3 regions of the Methylosinus sp. is20ea genome follow, and region 2 is predicted to be linked to each of the others. Evidence: predicted binding sites of a transcription regulator. Region 2 holds the regulator's gene; each other region holds the start of a gene.
The links. Region 2 encodes LexA, which represses DNA repair genes until DNA is damaged. Its sites were predicted from a motif close to TGTTCNNNNTGTGTTCNG; they were not measured.
Positions count from the first base shown of each region.

Region 1: a site for LexA is predicted at 2,304-2,321, ahead of ssb (single-stranded DNA-binding protein). Genes of this name have one in related genera too.
Region 3: a site for LexA is predicted at 3,503-3,520, ahead of AC6IY7_RS06070 (ImuA family protein). Genes of this name have one in related genera too.

Region 1 covers NZ_AP046088.1:169,062-174,941, forward strand. Annotated here, with positions in the region: gene AC6IY7_RS00910 (YgiQ family radical SAM protein) at 1-1,508, shown strand, start outside; gene ssb (single-stranded DNA-binding protein) at 1,680-2,213, opposite strand; gene dctA (C4-dicarboxylate transporter DctA) at 2,354-3,667, opposite strand; gene AC6IY7_RS00925 (aldo/keto reductase) at 3,738-4,685, opposite strand; gene AC6IY7_RS00930 (2Fe-2S iron-sulfur cluster-binding family protein) at 4,710-5,039, opposite strand; gene mtnC (acireductone synthase) at 5,043-5,729, opposite strand.
Region 2 covers NZ_AP046088.1:2,588,991-2,594,870, forward strand. Annotated here, with positions in the region: gene AC6IY7_RS11975 (LLM class flavin-dependent oxidoreductase) at 117-1,115, shown strand; gene AC6IY7_RS11980 (DUF433 domain-containing protein) at 1,303-1,956, shown strand; gene AC6IY7_RS11985 (DUF5615 family PIN-like protein) at 1,977-2,351, shown strand; gene lexA (transcriptional repressor LexA) at 2,515-3,219, shown strand; gene AC6IY7_RS11995 (AsmA family protein) at 3,488-5,368, shown strand; gene AC6IY7_RS12000 (hypothetical protein) at 5,582-5,880, shown strand, end outside.
Region 3 covers NZ_AP046088.1:1,318,742-1,324,621, forward strand. Annotated here, with positions in the region: gene AC6IY7_RS06050 (O-acetylhomoserine aminocarboxypropyltransferase/cysteine synthase family protein) at 272-1,567, opposite strand; gene AC6IY7_RS06055 (4Fe-4S dicluster domain-containing protein) at 1,855-2,043, shown strand; gene AC6IY7_RS06060 (helix-turn-helix domain-containing protein) at 2,221-2,778, opposite strand; gene AC6IY7_RS06065 (GNAT family N-acetyltransferase) at 2,841-3,398, shown strand; gene AC6IY7_RS06070 (ImuA family protein) at 3,577-4,392, shown strand; gene AC6IY7_RS06075 (Y-family DNA polymerase) at 4,304-5,880, shown strand, end outside.

The sequences.
Region 1 (5,880 bases), 1.6 Mb from region 2:
TCCTCTTCGACGCCAAGGCCGATCTGCTGCTCTATGGCAACGCCGAGCGCGCCCTCGTCGAGGTCGCGCATCGCATCGCCAAGCGCGGCATGGCGCAGGATTTCGCCGATGTCCGCGGCGTCGCCTTCACGCGCGACGCCACGCCCGAGGGCTGGCTCGAGGCCTCGGCCGAGGACATTGACGGGCCGGACGAAGGCCGCATACGCAAGGACGCGCAGAGCGAGACTGTCGTCATCCGCCTGCCCGCTTTCGAGCAGGTCGCCAATGACCCCGAATCCTACGCCCGCGCCTCGCGCGTGCTGCATCGGGAGAGCAATCCCGGTAATGCGAGCGCGCTGACCCAGCGTCACGGAACGCGCGATATTTGGCTCACCGCGCCGCCCATTCCGCTGACCATGGCGGAAATGGACGGCGTCTATGATCTGCCCTTTGCGCGCGCGCCGCATCCTTCCTACACGCAGGCTATCCCTGCATGGGAGATGATCCGTCATTCGGTGACGATCATGCGCGGCTGCTTCGGCGGCTGCTCCTTCTGCTCCATCACCGAGCATGAGGGGCGCATCATCCAGTCGCGCTCGGAAGGCTCGATCCTCAAAGAAATCGAGATGATCCGCGACAAGACCGAGGGTTTTACCGGCATCATCTCCGACATTGGCGGGCCGACGGCGAATATGTATCGCCTCGCCTGCAAGGACCGCGAGACCGAGGCGCTGTGCCGGCGGCCCTCCTGCGTCTATCCGGACATTTGCAAGAATCTCGAGACCAGCCACGACTCGCTGATCCAGCTCTATCGCAAGGCGCGCGCGCTGCCCGGCGTGAAGAAAGTGATGGTGGCGTCTGGCGTGCGCTATGATCTCGCGGTGAAGAGCCCGGCCTATGTGCGCGAGCTGGTCGAGCATCATGTCGGCGGCTATCTCAAAATTGCGCCCGAACATACGGAGAGCGGCCCGCTCGCCAAAATGATGAAGCCCGGCATAGGCTCCTACGATCGCTTCAAGCGTCTGTTCGACGCGGCGGCGCAGGCGGCCAAGAAGCAATATTTCCTCATCCCCTATTTCATCGCGGCCCATCCGGGCACGAGCGACGAGGATATGTTGAATCTGGCGCTATGGCTGAAGAAGAACGGCTATCGCGCCGATCAGGTGCAGACCTATCTGCCCTCGCCCATGGCGCTGTCGACGGCCATGTATCACTCGGGCTTCAATCCGCTGAAGCCGGTGCGGCGCGGCGCGTCGGAGAAGGTCGATGCGGTGAAGGGCCTGCGCCAGCGCCGCCTGCACAAAGCCTTTCTGCGCTATCACGATCCCGAGAACTGGCCCGTGCTGCGCGATGCGCTGAAGGCGATGGGCCGCGCCGATCTCATCGGCCCGGGCAAGCACCATCTGGTGCCGGGCTGGCAACCCGCGGGAACCGGCAAGGCCGGCGAAGGCCGCCGCACGGGCCAGAACGGCGCGCGGCCGCAGACACGGGAATTCCGGACGAATGGGCTGCGCTCGCGCGGGTCGTAGCGATTGTGAGAGCCGGAAGCGCCCCCTCCCCACCCCCCGCTGTGCGGGAGAGGGAGTAGATTGCGCCCGTCATCGAAACTTCACGAACCGCCCGCAGCCCCCCTCGCGCAGCGGGTGAGGGGGGCTCAGCGCAACCAGCGACTCCCGTCGAGGCGCGATGCGCCTCGACCATCAGAACGGAATATCGTCGTCGAGCTGCTCCGACAGACGTCCACCGCTAGCCGGCGCGGGAGAACGCTCGGCGGGCGGGCGCTCCATCGGCGAGGAGCGGCCGAAGCTGGAGCCGCCGCCGCCGCCGCTCGACTGATAGGAGCCGCCGCCGCCTTCATAATCGCCCTCGCCGCGACCGCCGCCTTTGCTGTCGAGCAGCGTCAGCTCGCCGCGGAAGCGTTGCAGCACGACGTCGGTCGCCCGACGCTGCACGCCGTCCTTGTCCTGATATTCACGCGTCTGCAGCTGGCCCTCGAGATAGATCTTGGAGCCCTTGCGGCAATATTGCTCGGCGATCTTCCCGAGATTCTCGTTGAAGATCGACACATTGTGCCATTCCGTGCGGTCCTTGCGCTCGCCGCTGCTGCGATCGCGCCAGGATTCCGTCGTCGCCACGGAGAAAGAGACGACGCGGTCGCCCGACGGCAGTGTGCGCACTTCCGGGTCGCGGCCCAGATTCCCCACCAGGATGACCTTGTTGACGCTGCCCGCCATGACCCTCTCCGCTTATGAATGTCCGAGGCACCTTAGTCCGAAACGCGCGAGCGCGAAGGCGTTCCGCCGCCTTGTCCACAATTCGCGCGATGTTCTTTTTTTGTTCTAGCATCCGCGTCGGGCGGGCGCAATGCCCCCGCTCATTGCGTCGTGATTGCGGTTTCCACATCGCTCGGGTCGATGCGGCGCGAGAGGCCGGCGGCGAGCTTGTCGTGGTCGAGCTCGCCCTCCCACCAGGCGACGACGATTGTCGCCACGCCATTGCCGCAAATATTGGTGAGCGCGCGGCATTCGCTCATGAATTTATCGACGCCGATGACGATCGCCATGCCCGGCGCGAGACGCGGGTCGATCGAGGCGAGCGTCGCGCCAAGCGTGATGAAGCCGGCGCCGGTCACGCCCGAGGCGCCCTTCGACGTCAGCATCGCCACGGTGAGAATGACGAATTGCTGTCCCGCCGAGAGCTCGACGCCGAGCGCCTGGGCGATGAACAGGCTCGTCAGCGTCATATAGATATTGGTGCCGTCGAGATTGAAGGAATAGCCGGTCGGCACGACGAGTCCGACGACCGATTTCGAGCAGCCCAAGCGCTCGAGCTTCTCCATGAGCTGCGGCAGCGCGCTCTCCGACGAAGAGGTGCCGAGCACGATCAGCAATTCGTCGCGAATATAGGCGAGGAAGCGGAAAATGCTGAAGCCGACGAAATGCGCGACGACGCCGAGCGCGACGACAACGAATAAAATGGAGGTGATATAGAAGGAGCCGACCAGCCAAGCGAGGCTCAGCAGCGACTGCGAGCCATATTTGCCGACCGTATAGCCCATGGCGCCGAAAGCGCCGAGCGGCGCCGCCTTCATCACGATCGCGATGACGCCGAACATGGCGTGGCCGGCCTCGTCGATGAAGCCGCCCAGCGCCCTGCCCCGCTCGCCGAGCGCCATCAGCGCGAAGCCGAAGAGGATAGAGAACAGCAGCACTTGCAGAATATCGCCTCTGGCGAAGGCGCCGATGACGCTGTCGGGAATGACGCCGAGCACGAATTCGACCGGGCTGCGCTGCGCGGTCGGCTCAAGATATTTGGCGACGGCGGCAGTGTCCGCCTTGCCCGAAAAACCTTCGCCCGGCCGCAGCACATTGCCGACGAGAAGGCCGAGCGCCAGGGCTATGGTCGAGACGACTTCGAAATAGACGAGCGCCTTGACGCCGACGCGCCCGACCTTGGCGGCGCTCTCGAGATGGGCGATGCCGGAGACGATGGTGCAGAAGATGATCGGCGCGATCACCATTTTGATGAGATTGACGAAGCCCTTGCCCATCGCCTCCATCCAGGGGCTCATGGCGATGTCGGGAAAATAGACGCCGAGCAATGCGCCGAGCACGATGGCGGCGAGCACTTGCAGATAGAGACTATGCGCGCTTTTGCGCGGCGCCTCGGCCGTGGCGGCGGCTGTCAATTTCGGCTCCTCTTTCCCGTCTCATTCGTCGATTATTCCTAGACCGGGAGCCGAAAGCGGGCAATGGCGCTCATGCGCTCACCATGTCGAGCCGCATCAGCGTTCGCGCGTCGAGCGTCAGCGTCATCGCGCCGAAAATCTCCGCGAGCTGGGCGAGGCTGGTGACGCTGACGATCGGCGCGGTCACGCCCGGCTGGGCCAGCAGCCAGGCGATGGCGATCTGCGCCGGAGTGGCGGCGAATTGCGTGGCGGCGCGGTCGAGCTCGCGCAGAATATCGAGGCTGCGATCGTCGAGAATGCGCGCGACGACGGCGCCGCGCGCCGCGCCGACCGTATCCTCCATCGAGCGATATTTGCCGGTGAGGAATCCCGCTTCCAACGCGCGGAAGGGAATGACGCCCAAATCCTCCTCGAGGCACAGCCGGCGCAGATCGCCTTCGTAAAAGGCGCGGGTGACGAGATTGTAATGCGGCTGCAGGCAGGAAAACAGCGGCAGCCCATGGGCTCGCGCGGTCGCCAGCGCCTCGGCGAGGCGCGGCGCCGAATAATTGGACGCGCCGATGGCCCGCACTTTGCCGCTCTGGATGAGGCGCGCGAAAGCCTCCAGCGTCTCGTCGAACGAGACCGCGGTGTCGTCGAAATGCGCCTGATAGAGATCGATCCGATCGGTTCCGAGCCGACGCAGCGACTCCTCGGCCGAGCGGATGATGTGGGCGCGGGAGAGGCCCTTGCCCAGATTTGGCATATCGCCACCGACCTTGGTCGCGATCAGAACCCGATCGCGCTTGCCCGTCGCCTTCAGCCAATTGCCGATGATCGTTTCGGACTCGCCGCCCTTATGGCCGGGCGCCCAGGTCGAATAGGTGTCGGCGGTGTCGATCAGCGCGAAGCCGCGATCGACGAACGCGTCCAGAATGGCGCCGGAGGTCGCCTCGTCCACCGTCCAGCCGAAGACGTGACAGCCGAGCACGAGGGGGGCGCAGTCGAGGCCCGACCGGCCGAGCTTGCGATGTCGCATGAGAACGCTCCGCCCGCTGCGCCGCTAGCTATTGCTGTAATCCTCCGGGGCGATGCGGACATGCATACCGTCTAGGCCCGAGTCGAATTTCATCTGGCAGGCGAGGCGCGAATTGAGCTCGCGGTTGGCGGCCTTGGCCAGCATGATGGCCTCGGCGGGCTCCATGGGGGGCATGGCGACGCCGTCGGGCAGATCGACATAGATTTGGCAGGTGGCGCAGGTGCAACTGCCGCCGCATTCCGCGACCAGCTCCTCTACGCCCGATTTGCGGATCAGCTTCATCATCGTCGCGCGATCCTTGCCGGCGATCTCCGACCTCGTCCCGTCGCGCGTCTCGAGCGTGAATTTCGCCATTCGTCACTGTCCGATGTTCGAGGAGGCGAGATCGGGGCTGACCTCATGGCCGCTGGCGACGGAGCCGTCGCGCGCGATGCGGATGGTCGCGAGGCCAGCGGTCTTGGCGGCGTCCAATTCGTCCTCGTTTTCCGACAGCAGGAGGATGGACGCCGCGGGCAGGGCCAGACTCTCGCAGATGTCGCGATAGGAGCCGGGCTCGATCTTCTGGCCGAGCGAAGTGTCGAAAAACCCTTCGAACAGGCCGGTCGGATCCTCGGTCGCGCAGCGGCGCAGCAGCAGCTTTTGCGCCTCCGCCGAATTGGACGAATAGACGAACAGGCGAAGCCCGGCGGCGGCCCAGGATTTCAAGCAATCGACCACATCCGGATAGAGCGCGCCAGCGAGCTCGCCCTTGTCGAAAGCCTCCTGCCAGACGAGGCCCTGAAGGATTTTCAGCGGCGTCGCCTTGCGGCCCTGCTTCATCCAGCGCAGCAGCAGCGATTCCGCCTGCGTGGGATCGAGCTCATAGCCGCCCATCAGGCGTCCGGTCTCCTCCAGCGCCTCCTCCACCACCTCGTCCTCGGCGTGCTCGGCGATGTAGCTCCCGAGCCGCTGGGCGGCGAGGGGCGTGAGCGTCTCGGTCATGAAAGCCATCGGAAGGACGACGCCTTCGAGATCGATCAAGACGGCGCGGACGGGCTCGCTCATCGCGCCGCCTCCCCTGCGGAAAATTGTCCGTATAGCGCCATCGAACCGCTCGCCTTTCCCGATTGTCCCGGTCGAGACAGCATGATTTGTGCCGCGCCTTATGAAGGCGGGCGGCCACGGTCAAGCTCTGGCTGTCGCTCGAGCCTGTGGA
Region 2 (5,880 bases):
TTTGCGCTTGCGGGTGGGCGTCGCCGTCCATATCCTGTATGACGATATATAACTGCCGTATATAGCCACGCGCGGCGCGCGCTCCGAGCGGCGGCGCGCATCTCGAGAGCATCGCCATGCGGTTCGGCGTCTTCTGCACTTACGAAAATCCACAGCAGGATTACGCGCTCTGCTTCGAGACGCAGACGCGCCTCGTGCGTCATGCGGAGGCGCTCGGCTTCGAGGAGGCCTGGATCGCCGAGCATCATTTCGAGCCGGACGCCGTCTGCCCCTCCATTCTCGCGCTGCTGTCCTATCTCGCCGGCGTGACGACGACGATAAGGCTCGGCTCGGCCGCGGTTCTGCTCGCCTTTCGCAATCCGATCCAGGTGGCGGAGGATGTCGCGACGATCGATCTTCTGTCCAAGGGGCGGTTCGAGTTCGGCGTGGCGCGCGGCGGCCCATTCGAATTGCAGAACCGGCATTTCGGCGCCGGCAAAGATCAGGCGCGGGAGATGACCCTGGAGGCGCTCGGCCTCGTCAACCGCCTGCTCTATGAAGACAAGGTGACGTTCACCGGCGCGCATTACGAGGCCAATGGCCTGAGCATCACGCCGCGCCCGTTGCAAAAGCCGATCCCGACCTATCTCGCCACGACGACTCCGGGGGCGATTCGCTATGCCGCGCGCAATGGCTTCGGCGTGATGGCGGGCCCGCCTTTCCCGATCGAGCAGATTACAGAGACGCTGCGCATCTATCGCGAGGCGGCCGGGCCGGAGGGCGATCCGCGCTTCACACTGGCGCGCTTTTATTTCGCGGCGCCGCGACGCGAGCAGGCGCTGGCCGAGGCGGTTCCCTTCTTCGCCCGCTTCGCCGAGCGCATGCGCGGCAATTTCGCCCGCCAGGACGGGGCGGCGCCGCCTTCGCTGACCGAGGAGGGGCTGCTGCAGCGCTCGCTGATCGGCGATTTCGACGAGGTGGCCGAGAAGATCGCCGCCTATCGCGAGGAGACGGGCGCGCGGTCGATCTTGCTGAAGCCGATCTCGCGGGATGCGGAGAAGAATTTGCGCTCGCTCGAGGATTTCGCGCGGCATGTGCGGCCGATGCTGGGGGTGGAGGCGGCGGCGGCGCAGTGAGGGGGATTTGAGTTTGGTGTGGACTTGACCCTATTTCGAGAGGCGTCGCGCGAACTCGCGTTCTCCGAGACGTATGATAGGGGACGCTGGACATCTCGTGAATGTCGCGCTTTAGCTGGCGCCCGATCATGGTTCGGCTGTCGTATTTCTATCTTTTGTGATCTATTTAAACGCGGTAGGGTGCTTTATGGCTCAAAAACCGCACGATGAGATCGTTTCGGCCTTTACGGAGGAGCAGGCGTCCCGTCTTACCGGGATCACCGTGAACCAACTCCGTTATTGGGATAAGACGCGACTGTTTTCCCCGCAGTTTGCGGCCGCCGATCGGCGTGCGCCATTTAGTCGCGTCTATTCGTTTCAGGATATCGCTGCCTTACGAGTGCTGAATGTGCTCACAAAGCAGTATTCCGTGTCTGTGCAGCATCTTCGCGAAGTGGCAAAAAAGCTGTGCGCGATGGACAATGGCGCTTGGGCTCGAACAACTCTGTATGTTCTCAAGCGGAAAGTGAATTTTGTGGACCCTGCCGACGGGAAGCAAAAAGAGATCGTGAGCGGGCAATATGCGATTGGAATACCGCTCGAAAAAGTCGTTTCTGACACCAAGCGCGACGTGCAGCAAATGTCGGAGCGCTCTTCTTCGATGATCGGGATGGTGGAGACGCATCGCCACGTCGTTAGTAATTCTCCGGTAATCGCTGGAACACGAGTCCCTGTGAAAGCGATCAAGAGCTTTGCCGACGCTGGATACACCGTCGAGCAGATCCGATCTGAATATCCGACGCTTATGAGAGAAGACATAGAAGCTGCAATTTCCTACAAGTCGAAAATCAAGGCCGCGTGATAGAGAAGAATTGCCTACGTTTGTTCCTCGACGAATGCGTGCCGGACGGCGTCGGGCGCGTCTTTTCTGATGCGGGGCACCATGTGATCTTTCTTCGAGAAGCGGGCGCGCGAGGCTCGCCAGACCCACTTGTTTGCACATTAGCGGAGGCAAACGCCGCCATCCTCGTGAGCCTCGACGGCGATATGAAGCAACTCGCGAAAGAAAACGGGATCAGCAAAAAGCGATTTATAAATCTGAGCCTTATCAAATTTTCCTGTGAAACCGTGAAGGCTGCGCAGCGCGCCGTTGACGCGATGTCGGTGATCGAGCACGAATGGCAACGAAGCCGAGGCCACGAAGGAAGGCGCGTTTTCATCGAGATTTATCCGGGAACGATCTCGATCAAGCGGTGAATTTGCCTTGGCGCTTGGCCGATACGGGGACTCGCGACACCACCCTTGCGGAACGCACCGAGAACGCCTATCCTCCTGTTCATGATTTGTTTATGAAGGCGCGCCATCATGCGCGCGCCAGATGGAAGCGCGCCGCAGGCCGGGCGGCGCCGGGGGTTCTCCTATGCTGACCAAGAAACAGAGCGATTTGCTGCGCTTCATCCATGAGCGCCTGAAGGAGACCGGCGTGCCGCCCTCCTTCGACGAGATGAAGGACGCGCTCGATCTGCGGTCCAAATCCGGCATTCACAGGCTCATTCTCGCGCTCGAGGAGCGCGGCTTCATTCGTCGTCTGCCCAATCGCGCCCGCGCGCTCGAGGTGCTGCGCCTGCCCGAATCGGCGACCCCCCGCGTCGCCGCGCGCGGCGGCAAATTCTCGCCCTCCGTCATAGAGGGCGCGCTCGGCCGCATGCGGTCGGTCCCGGCCGGGGAGCCGGAGTCCGATCAGCAGGTGGCGATCCCGGTCATGGGCCGCATCGCCGCCGGCACGCCCATCTCCGCGCTGCAGAGCCGCAGCCACACCATCAATCTGCCGCCGGACATGCTCGGCGGCGGCGAGCATTTCGCGCTCGAGGTGCGCGGCGATTCGATGATCGAGGCCGGCATTCTCGACGGCGACGTCGTCGTGGTGAAGAAGCAGGACACCGCCGACACGGGCGATATCGTCGTCGCCCTCATCGACGAGGAGGAGGCGACGCTGAAGCGCCTGCGCAAGCGCGGCGCTTCAATAGCGCTCGAGGCCGCCAATCCGGCCTATGAGACGCGCATTTTCGGGCCGGATCGCGTACGCATCCAGGGCCGGCTGGTCAGCCTTCTGCGCAAATACTGAGGTCGGGCTCGCCGCCACGATCTCGCCGCCCTTTGCGGCCATGTTCCCGGCCTCGCGCGCTTCTCGCGCGCGGGCCTTTTCGCGCGGCGGACAAGCGAATAAGGCGTGTCTCGAGCGTATCGCGCCTCGCGTAGGGGCGCGCGCTGCGTCGCCCGCGGCTCTTGCGGCCGCCCCGCCTCTTTCTGCATGGACGCCCGCCTCTTTCTGCATGGACGATGGAATGTCGCACTCGACCGGCCCAATGCGCGAACTCGAAGGATCGAAGCCCATGGCCGTCGGCCGCCGTCTGCATTTCGCGCGCCCCTCGCGCCGCTGGCTGCTGGCGCTCGGCGCCGTCGCGGCGGTGGCGCTCGGAGCCGCGCTCGCGCCCTGGACCTTCTCCACCAGCGCGCTGCTCGAGGAGATTTCCGGCCAGCTCAACGCCTCTTCCGGGCTCTATATCGCCGCCAAGGGGCGCTCGACCTTCTCGCTGCTGCCGCGCCCGCACATCACCATCGACAGCATCGCCTTCGCCGATCCGACCGCCGCGCTCACCATCGAGGCCGAGCGGCTGCACGGCAATGTGCTGCTCCTGCCATTGCTCGCCGGCCGGCTCGAGATCGCCGACGTCGAGCTGATTCGCCCCTCGATCGAGGTCGATCTCGACCGCAAGCCGATGACCACCGCCGGCGCCGCGGTGCGCGCTGCGGCGGCGCGGCCTTCGACGCCCGCGGCCGAAAAAGCGGACCGCGCGCGGCTCGGCGGCGTCTCCATCGTCTCCGGCGTCGCGCGGCTCAAATATGCCGGCGGCGAGGAGACGCTCCAGGACATAGACGCGACGCTCGACTGGCGCACCGTCGGCTCGCCGGCGACGCTCGACGCGGCCTTCTCCTGGGGCGGCGAGCGTCCGCGCGCCATGCTGTGGGTGCTCAAGCCCGGCGCGCTGTTGCGCGGCGAGCAGACGCCGGTCACTGTGAGGCTCGATTCCGACAGCTTGCGGCTGGAGGCGGAGGGTTTCGGCCAGCTCGGGGCCAAGCCGCGCTACATGGGGCGTCTGAGCGGCTCCTCGCCGTCGCTGCGCCATGCGCTCGGCCTCGCCAAGGTGAGCGCGCCGCTGCCGGGTCCTTTCGAGAATGTGCAGCTCTCCGCCAAGGCCAGCGTCGGGCTGCGCGATTTCCAGCTCACCGATCTGAAGCTCTCGGCCGACGACAATGAGTTCGAGGGCTCCTTCGCGCTGCGCCACGAGGGCGACAAGCCGATCGTCCATGCGACTCTCGCCAGCAATTTCGTGTCGCTGAAGCCGATGATCGCCGATCTGCCGGCGCTCTCCGGCGCGGACGGCCAATGGAGCCGCGACGCTTTCCTACTGCCGGACATTCAGGAGGCTGACGTCGATCTGCGCCTCTCGGCGACGCGCGCCCGCATATTGCGGCTGAACCTGGAAGACGCCGCGCTGTCGCTGCTGCTGCGCGGCGGCCGCCTCGAGCTCGCGCTCGCCGAAGCGCAGGCCTATAAGGGCACGGTGAAAGGCCGCGCCACTTTCGCCGCCAATGCGGCGGGCGCCCTCGAATTCCACGGCAATGGGCAATTGACCGGCGTCGACGCCGGCGCGCTGGCCTGGGACCTCGCGGCGCGGCCCGATCTCGGCGGCGCGCTGGACGCGACCTTCACGCTCGACGCGACAGGCGACAATGTCGCGCAGATCATGCGCGATCTCGACGGCCGCGCCAGCCTCTCCCTGTCGGAGGGCGAGGTCGGCGGCATAGATCTCGAGCGCGCGCTGCGCCGCATCGACAAGCGGCCATTGTCGAGCGCGATGGACATTCGCTCCGGCCATTCATTGGTGGACCGCGCCAGCGCGACCATCAAGATCGTGAAGGGAACGGCGAACATAGAGGATGGCCAGGCGCATGGGCCGGGCTTCTCGCTGGCCTTCGCCGGCCAGACGCGCATTCCCGAGCGCAGCCTCGCGATGAAGGCGCAGGCCAATGAGGCGGACGCCGCCGGCAAGCCGCGCGAGAAGGGCGTGCAGATCGGCTTCGATCTCTCCGGCGCCTGGGACGATCCTGTTTTCGCGCCGGACGCCGCCGCGCTGATCAAGCGCAGCGGGGCCGCGGCGCCGCTGCTGCCGCGCGTCGAGCCGGAAGGCGGCGCGGCGAAGGAGAAGTGAAGCGCGCTGCGGGCGCGCCGCCCGCGCATTTCTGCTATAAGCGCGACATCCTTCGTCCATTTTCGGGGGGAAGCGCGTGAGTGATGAATTTTTTCGGGTCGTCTGCTCGACGGCGAGCGCATTCTCTGGTCGGGGCGGCCGGCTCATGGCCTCTCGCTGCGCGGCCGCGACGTTTTTCTCATCCCGTTCAGCCTGTTCTGGTGCGGCTTCGCGGTGTTCTGGACGATTTCCGTTGGTCAAGCCAATGCGCCTTGGTTCTTCCAGGCGATTGGCGGTCTATTCGTTTGCTTTGGCCTCTATTTCGTCGTGGGGCGCTTCCTATTCGACGCTTGGCTGCGGAGCGATCTGCGCTATGCGATCACAAATCTGCGCATATTGATCGCGCGACCGGAGCCTTTCGGCCGATTCACGGCGCTTTCGCTCGATCGGCTTCCAGAGGTCGATTTGAGCGAGCGCGTCGATGGGAGCGGCTCGATCCGCTTCGGAGCGCCGGCTCCTTTGTGGGGAAATCG
Region 3 (5,880 bases), 1.3 Mb from region 2:
CTGGCCGGGCTTGTCCCGGCCATCCACGCCAACGTGCGCCGCGGCGTCATAGAAGTTTGGCGTGACGCCGCAGCTCAGGCGGCGCCAGCCGGGGGACGAATCCGTCGATGGCGGGCGCTTTCCTTTGGCTTCTCCATCTGCTTGGCGTGGATGGCCGGGACAAGCCCGGCCATGACGGCCGATGTCTCGCGATGTGTGAATCCGATAGCGCTATTCGCGGGAGGGCCGGGGAGGGGGCGATTCCACGCCCTCTTTCACAATTTCCCGCGCGTCAGCTCGCCGCCTTCAGCGCCTGATCCAGATCGGCGAGAATATCGTCGATATGCTCTATGCCGATGGCGAGGCGCACATAGCCGGGCGTCACGCCGGTCGCGAGCTGCGCTTCCGGCGACAGCTGCGAATGCGTCGTCGTCGCCGGATGAATGGCGAGGCTGCGCGCATCGCCGATATTGGCGACATGATAGAAGAGCTTCAGCGCATCGATGAAATTGCGCCCCGCCTCGAGGCCGCCGGCGAGCTCGAAACCGACCAGCGCGCCATATTTGCCCTTCAGATATTTGTCGGCGCGCTCGCGCTCCGCGCCGCTCTGGCGCGAGGGATGAATGACTTTCGTGACCTCGAAGCGCGTCGAAAGAAAATCCGCGACCGCCTGCGCATTGGCGACATGCCGCTCGATGCGCAGCGGCAGCGTCTCGACGCCCTGCAGCGTGAGGAAAGAATTGAAGGGCGAAGGCGCTGAGCCGAGATCGCGCAGCAATGTCGTGCGCGCCTTGATGATATAGGCGACGGGGCCGAGAGGCTTGACCGCCTCCACCCAGACCGCGCCGTGATAGCTCGCATCCGGCGTGTTGAGCGCAGGCTGACGCTCGGGAAATTTCTCCCAATCGCAATTACCGCCGTCGATGATGGCGCCGCCGATCGACGTGCCATGGCCGCCGATATATTTGGTCGTCGAATAGACGACGATCGCCGCGCCATGCTCGAGCGGCTTCACCAATAGCGGCGCCGCGGTGTTGTCGGCGATGAGCGGAATGCCATATTCGCGGCCGATCGCCGCCACTTCCGCAATGGGGAAGACGGTGAGCTTGGGATTGGGCAGAGTCTCGGCGTAATAGGCGCGCGTGCGATCATCGGTGGCGCGTCGAAAATTCTCCGGATCGCTCGGATCGACGAAGCGCACCTCGAGGCCCTGGTCCTTCAGCGTGTTGGCGAAGAGATTCCAGGTGCCGCCATAGAGATCGGTGGAGGCGACGACATTGTCGCCGGCGCGCGCCAGATTCTGCAGCGCAAAGGCCGAAGCCGCCTGTCCCGAGGAAAGAGCGAGCGCCGCGACGCCGCCCTCGAGCGCGGCGAGACGCTCCTCGAGGATGGAGGTCGTCGGATTGCCGATGCGCGTGTAGATATTGCCGAGCTCCTTCAGCGCGAAGAGATCGGCCGCATGCTGCGAATCGCGGAACTGATAGGAGGTCGTCTGATAGATGGGCGGCGCGACGGCGCCGGTCGCCGGATCGGAACGCCAGCCGGCGTGGAGGGCCAGGGTCTCGGGATGCTTGGTGTCGACAGGCATTTCCGTCCTCGTTCTTTTATCGCGCATCGGCGCGTTCGTGGGGCGCGCATTCACGCATTCTCGGGGCGCAGATTCTCGGCGGATTAAACCGGATTATTAGTCTACGAGCAATGTGGGGTTTCGAACCGTCGCCGCCCTGCGTCGGCGCGACGATCCGCCGCGAGCGGAAGCGGCCCGCACCCGCCGCGGGTAAATTGAAACGATTCTTGCTTACCCCCATCTGTCGCGTCGAGACGCGCGGCGCCTTTCCACGGGAGCCGCGCCCCAGCACAATCGGGGAGAGCATAATGGCCTTGAAGATCATCGCTTCGCAATGCACGGTTTGCGGAGCTTGTGAGTTCGACTGTCCCACCGCCGCCATTCGCATGAAGGGCGACACCTATATCATCGACCCCAAGAAGTGCACGGAATGCGACGGCGAGTCTCCGCATTGCGCCGAGGTTTGTCCGGTTCCCGACACTTGCGTCCCTGCGTGACGCCAGACGCGACACATTCGTCGACGCGAGCAGCCCTCCCCGGCGGAATTTCCCCGGGGAGAGGCGGAAGCGTGTTTATTTTCTGCGGCTTGGCACGCTAGCGCGCCACCGCCTTCAGCGCCGCATTGCGAACGGCCCGGCCCATCGAGTGACGCTCTCGCCATTCGGCGAAGCCTCCTATCTCCGCAGGACCGCCACGAGATAACGGCACGGCTCGGAAGCGGCGTTCAGATAGGTCACGTCCTGCGGCTCGCCGAATCGAAGGCGGTCGCCGACGGACAGGAGATGGTCTTCGTCGCCCTCCCGCAGACGCAGCTCTCCCTCCAAAATCCAGACGACATGCCGGCGGTCCTTATAGGCGCTCGCCGGGAAGAATACGCTCCGGCCGGCCGGCAAAGTGATCTCGACCAATTCGAAATCCACTCCCGGATCGACGAAAATCTGCCTGCGCAGGTAATCCGTCTCCGGGTCGCGCCAGATCGGCTGGCCGTCGGCGCGCAGCAGACGCGCAGGAGGCGCCGCCCGCTCGAAATTCAGCAATTCGGCCAGCGTCAGGCCGAAGGCCGCGGCGACCCGGGCCAGAGTATTCGCCGTCGGGCTCGCTTCGACGCGTTCGATCTTGCTCAGCATCGCCTTGGAGACGCTGGAACGCGCCGCGAGCTCCGCGAGCGACCAGCGGCGGCCCTCTCGTTCTTCGCGGACGCGGTTGGCGAGAGCTCGATCGACACTTTCCATTATATTGGACATATCGTATTATATAGTTGACGACATGACCGATCAAGCCGAGGCGTTTCACAATGCCGACGATCAGACCCGCCCGCCCGGAGGACGCCGCCGCCATAGCGTCCATCTACGCGCCCTATGTGCGCGAAACGGCGGTCTCCTTCGAGACCACGCCTCCCGACACGGAAGAAATGTCGCGGCGCATAGAGGCCTGCATGGCGATGTATCCTTGGCTCGTCGCGGAGGATGGCGAAAGGATCGCGGGCTATGTCTATGCGGGCCGATACAGCGGCCGGGCGGCCTATGACTGGTCCGCCGAGGCGACCGTCTATCTCCACCCCGATTACCATCGGAAGCGCATCGCGAGACGACTCTATGAAATGCTTTTCGGGCTTTTGAAGCGCCAGGGCGTCCATGGTCTGTTCGCCATGATCACTCTGCCGAACGAGGCCAGCATCGGCCTCCATCGCTCATTGGGGATGAGAGAGATCGGCGTCTATCGCGAGGTCGGATTCAAATTCGAGGCATGGCGCGACGTGCTGTCCATGGGCATGACGCTTTCCGATCACACGCCCGAAAAGCCGCTCACGCCCTTTCCCCGGCTGGCGCTCGACGAGCGGGACTTCGGATAGCGGGACGCGCGACCCCGCCGAGCCCCGGCCGCTATTCCCGGTCGGCCCATCGGGAGAAACTGGAAACACCCCCGCTTGACTCTCCCCCACAGCGGAGTCAGTCTGAGAACAAATAGGCAACACTCTGGAGATCGGGGACCCGATGTCGCGCAGCGGCTCATCGGAACGCATTGTTTTTTTGCGTCGTCGGATCGCCGCGCTGGAGACGGCGGGCGGCGCGGCGCCCACGGCCGTTCCGACGCCGAGCCTGCGGGACGACGGGCTGTCGCGCCTGTTCGATCCCGGCCGCGGCGGCGGCCTCAGCGAGGCGCTGCCGGCGCGGCCGACCGACGCGGCGGCGGCGGCCGGCTTCGCCTTCGCCCTCGCGCTGCGCCGTTTGCGCCTGCGACCGCAGGGCGGGATCGTCTGGATCGCCGAGGATATGGCGGCGCGCGAGCTCGGCCTGCCCTATGGGCGCGGCCTGCAGGCGGCGGGCCTGCCGCCGGAGCGGCTGGTGCTGGCGCGCACCCGCCGCCCGCGCGAGACGCTCTGGGCCATGGAGGAGGCGCTGAAAAGCGGCGCCGCCGTCGTCATCGCCGAGAGCTGGGCCGAGAGCTGGGCCGAGGCCGGCGCCTACGACCTCACCGCCTCGCGGCGGCTGGCCCTCGCCGCCCGCCGCAACGGGAGCGCCGGCCTGCTGCTGCTGCCACGCGCGGCCGGCGCCGCGCAAAGACTCGCCAGCGCCGCCGAGACGCGCTTCGAGATCGCCGCCTGCGCGCCGCCGCCGCGGGCCGAGGGCGCGCCGCGGCCCCTGCCCGGCCCGCCCGCTTTTCGCCTGCGCGTCGTCAAGGCGCGCGGCATCGTCGGCGCCTTCGACCCGCAGGCATGGCGCGACATCGTCTTCGACCATGAGGAGGCCGAGTTCCATGGGGCGCCTTTCCATACGTTGCCTCGCCCTGTTTCTGCCGCGCCTTCCGACCGACCGGCTCGCGCGCAAAAACGCGCCCTCGCCTGAGGCGCCCTTCGCCGTCTGGGCCAAGCTCGGCGGCGCCGAGCGGCTGACCGTCGTCGACGCGCGCGCCGAGGCGGCCGGGCTCGTCCCCGGCATGACGGTCGCCGACGCCCGCGCCATGCGCCCCGCTCTGCGGCTGGCGGAAGCCGACCCCCGAGCCGACGCCGATCTGCTCGGGCGGATCGCCGATTGGTGCCGCCGCTTCACGCCGCTCGCCGCGACCGATCCGCCGGACGGACTCCTCATGGATGTCACCGGCGCGGCGCATCTCTTCGGCGGCGAGACCGCGCTGCTGGCGGAGGTCGAGCGCCGCCTCGCCGCCCAGGGTTTCGCGGCCCGAGGGGCGATCGCGCCCGGCCCGGCGCTGGCGCGGGCGCTGGCGCGCTTCTCCCGCCTGCGCCATGTGCCGGAGGGGGCGACGCAGGCGGAGCTGGAGGCGATCGCCGCGCGCTTGCCCGTCGCCGCGCTCGCTCTCGACGAGACGGCGCGCCACAGGCTCGACCGCGCCGGGCTGCGCAGCCTGGGCGACCTGCTGGCGCGGCCGCGCGCGCCGCTCGCAGCAAGACTCGGGACAAAGGCCATGGCGCAGCTCGACGCCATCGCCTGCCGCAGTCGCGAGCCGATCTCGCCGCGCTTCGAGGCCCCGGATTTCATGGCCGAGCGCCGCTTTCCCGAGGGGCTCACGCGGCAGGAGGACATAGAGCGCACGCTGGCCGGCCTCGCCCGCGAGTTGTGCCTGCTGCTCGAGCGCCATGGCGTCGGCGCGCGGGAGCTCGAAGCGGTCTTCTACCGCGTCGACGGCGCGGTCGCGCATATAGAGACGGGGACCAGCCGGCCGCTGCGCGACCCCGAGACGATCGCCCTGCTGCTGCGCGAGCGCCTCGCCGTGCTGGCGGAGGAAGGGCTCGACACCGGCTATGGCTATGACGTGCTGCGGCTCGGCGCGGCGCGGGTCGAGCTGTGCGACGCGCCGCAGGAATATCTCGGGCTCGGAAAAATCGATCTGGCCGGTCGGGAAGAGGAAAGCCGCGCGAGCCTCGACGATCTCGTCGACCGGCTCGGCGCGCGGCTCGGCCCCCGTCGCGTGCTGCGAGTCTATCCGCAGGCCTCGCATATTCCAGAGCTCGCCGTGGCGCTTCGACCAGCCTCCGCCCCCGCCCCCGCCGCGGCGATGGAAGCGGCCGCGGCGCCCACTCATCTCCGCGAAGGCGGCGCGCCGGCGCGGCCTTCGCGGCTGTTCGAGCGGCCGGAGCCGATCGAGGCCGTGGCGCTCACGCCCGACGGGCCTCCGCTGCGCTTTCGCTGGCGGCGGCTCCTGCACGAGCTCGCGACATATGAGGGGCCAGAGCGCATCGCGCCGCAATGGTGGAGCGCGCCCGCGGACGCCGCGACCCGCGACTATTTCTACGTGGAGGACCGCGAAGGCTGCCGTTTCTGGCTGTTTCGCGAGGGACTGCTCGGCCGCGAGAGCGCGCAGCCGCGCTGGTTCGT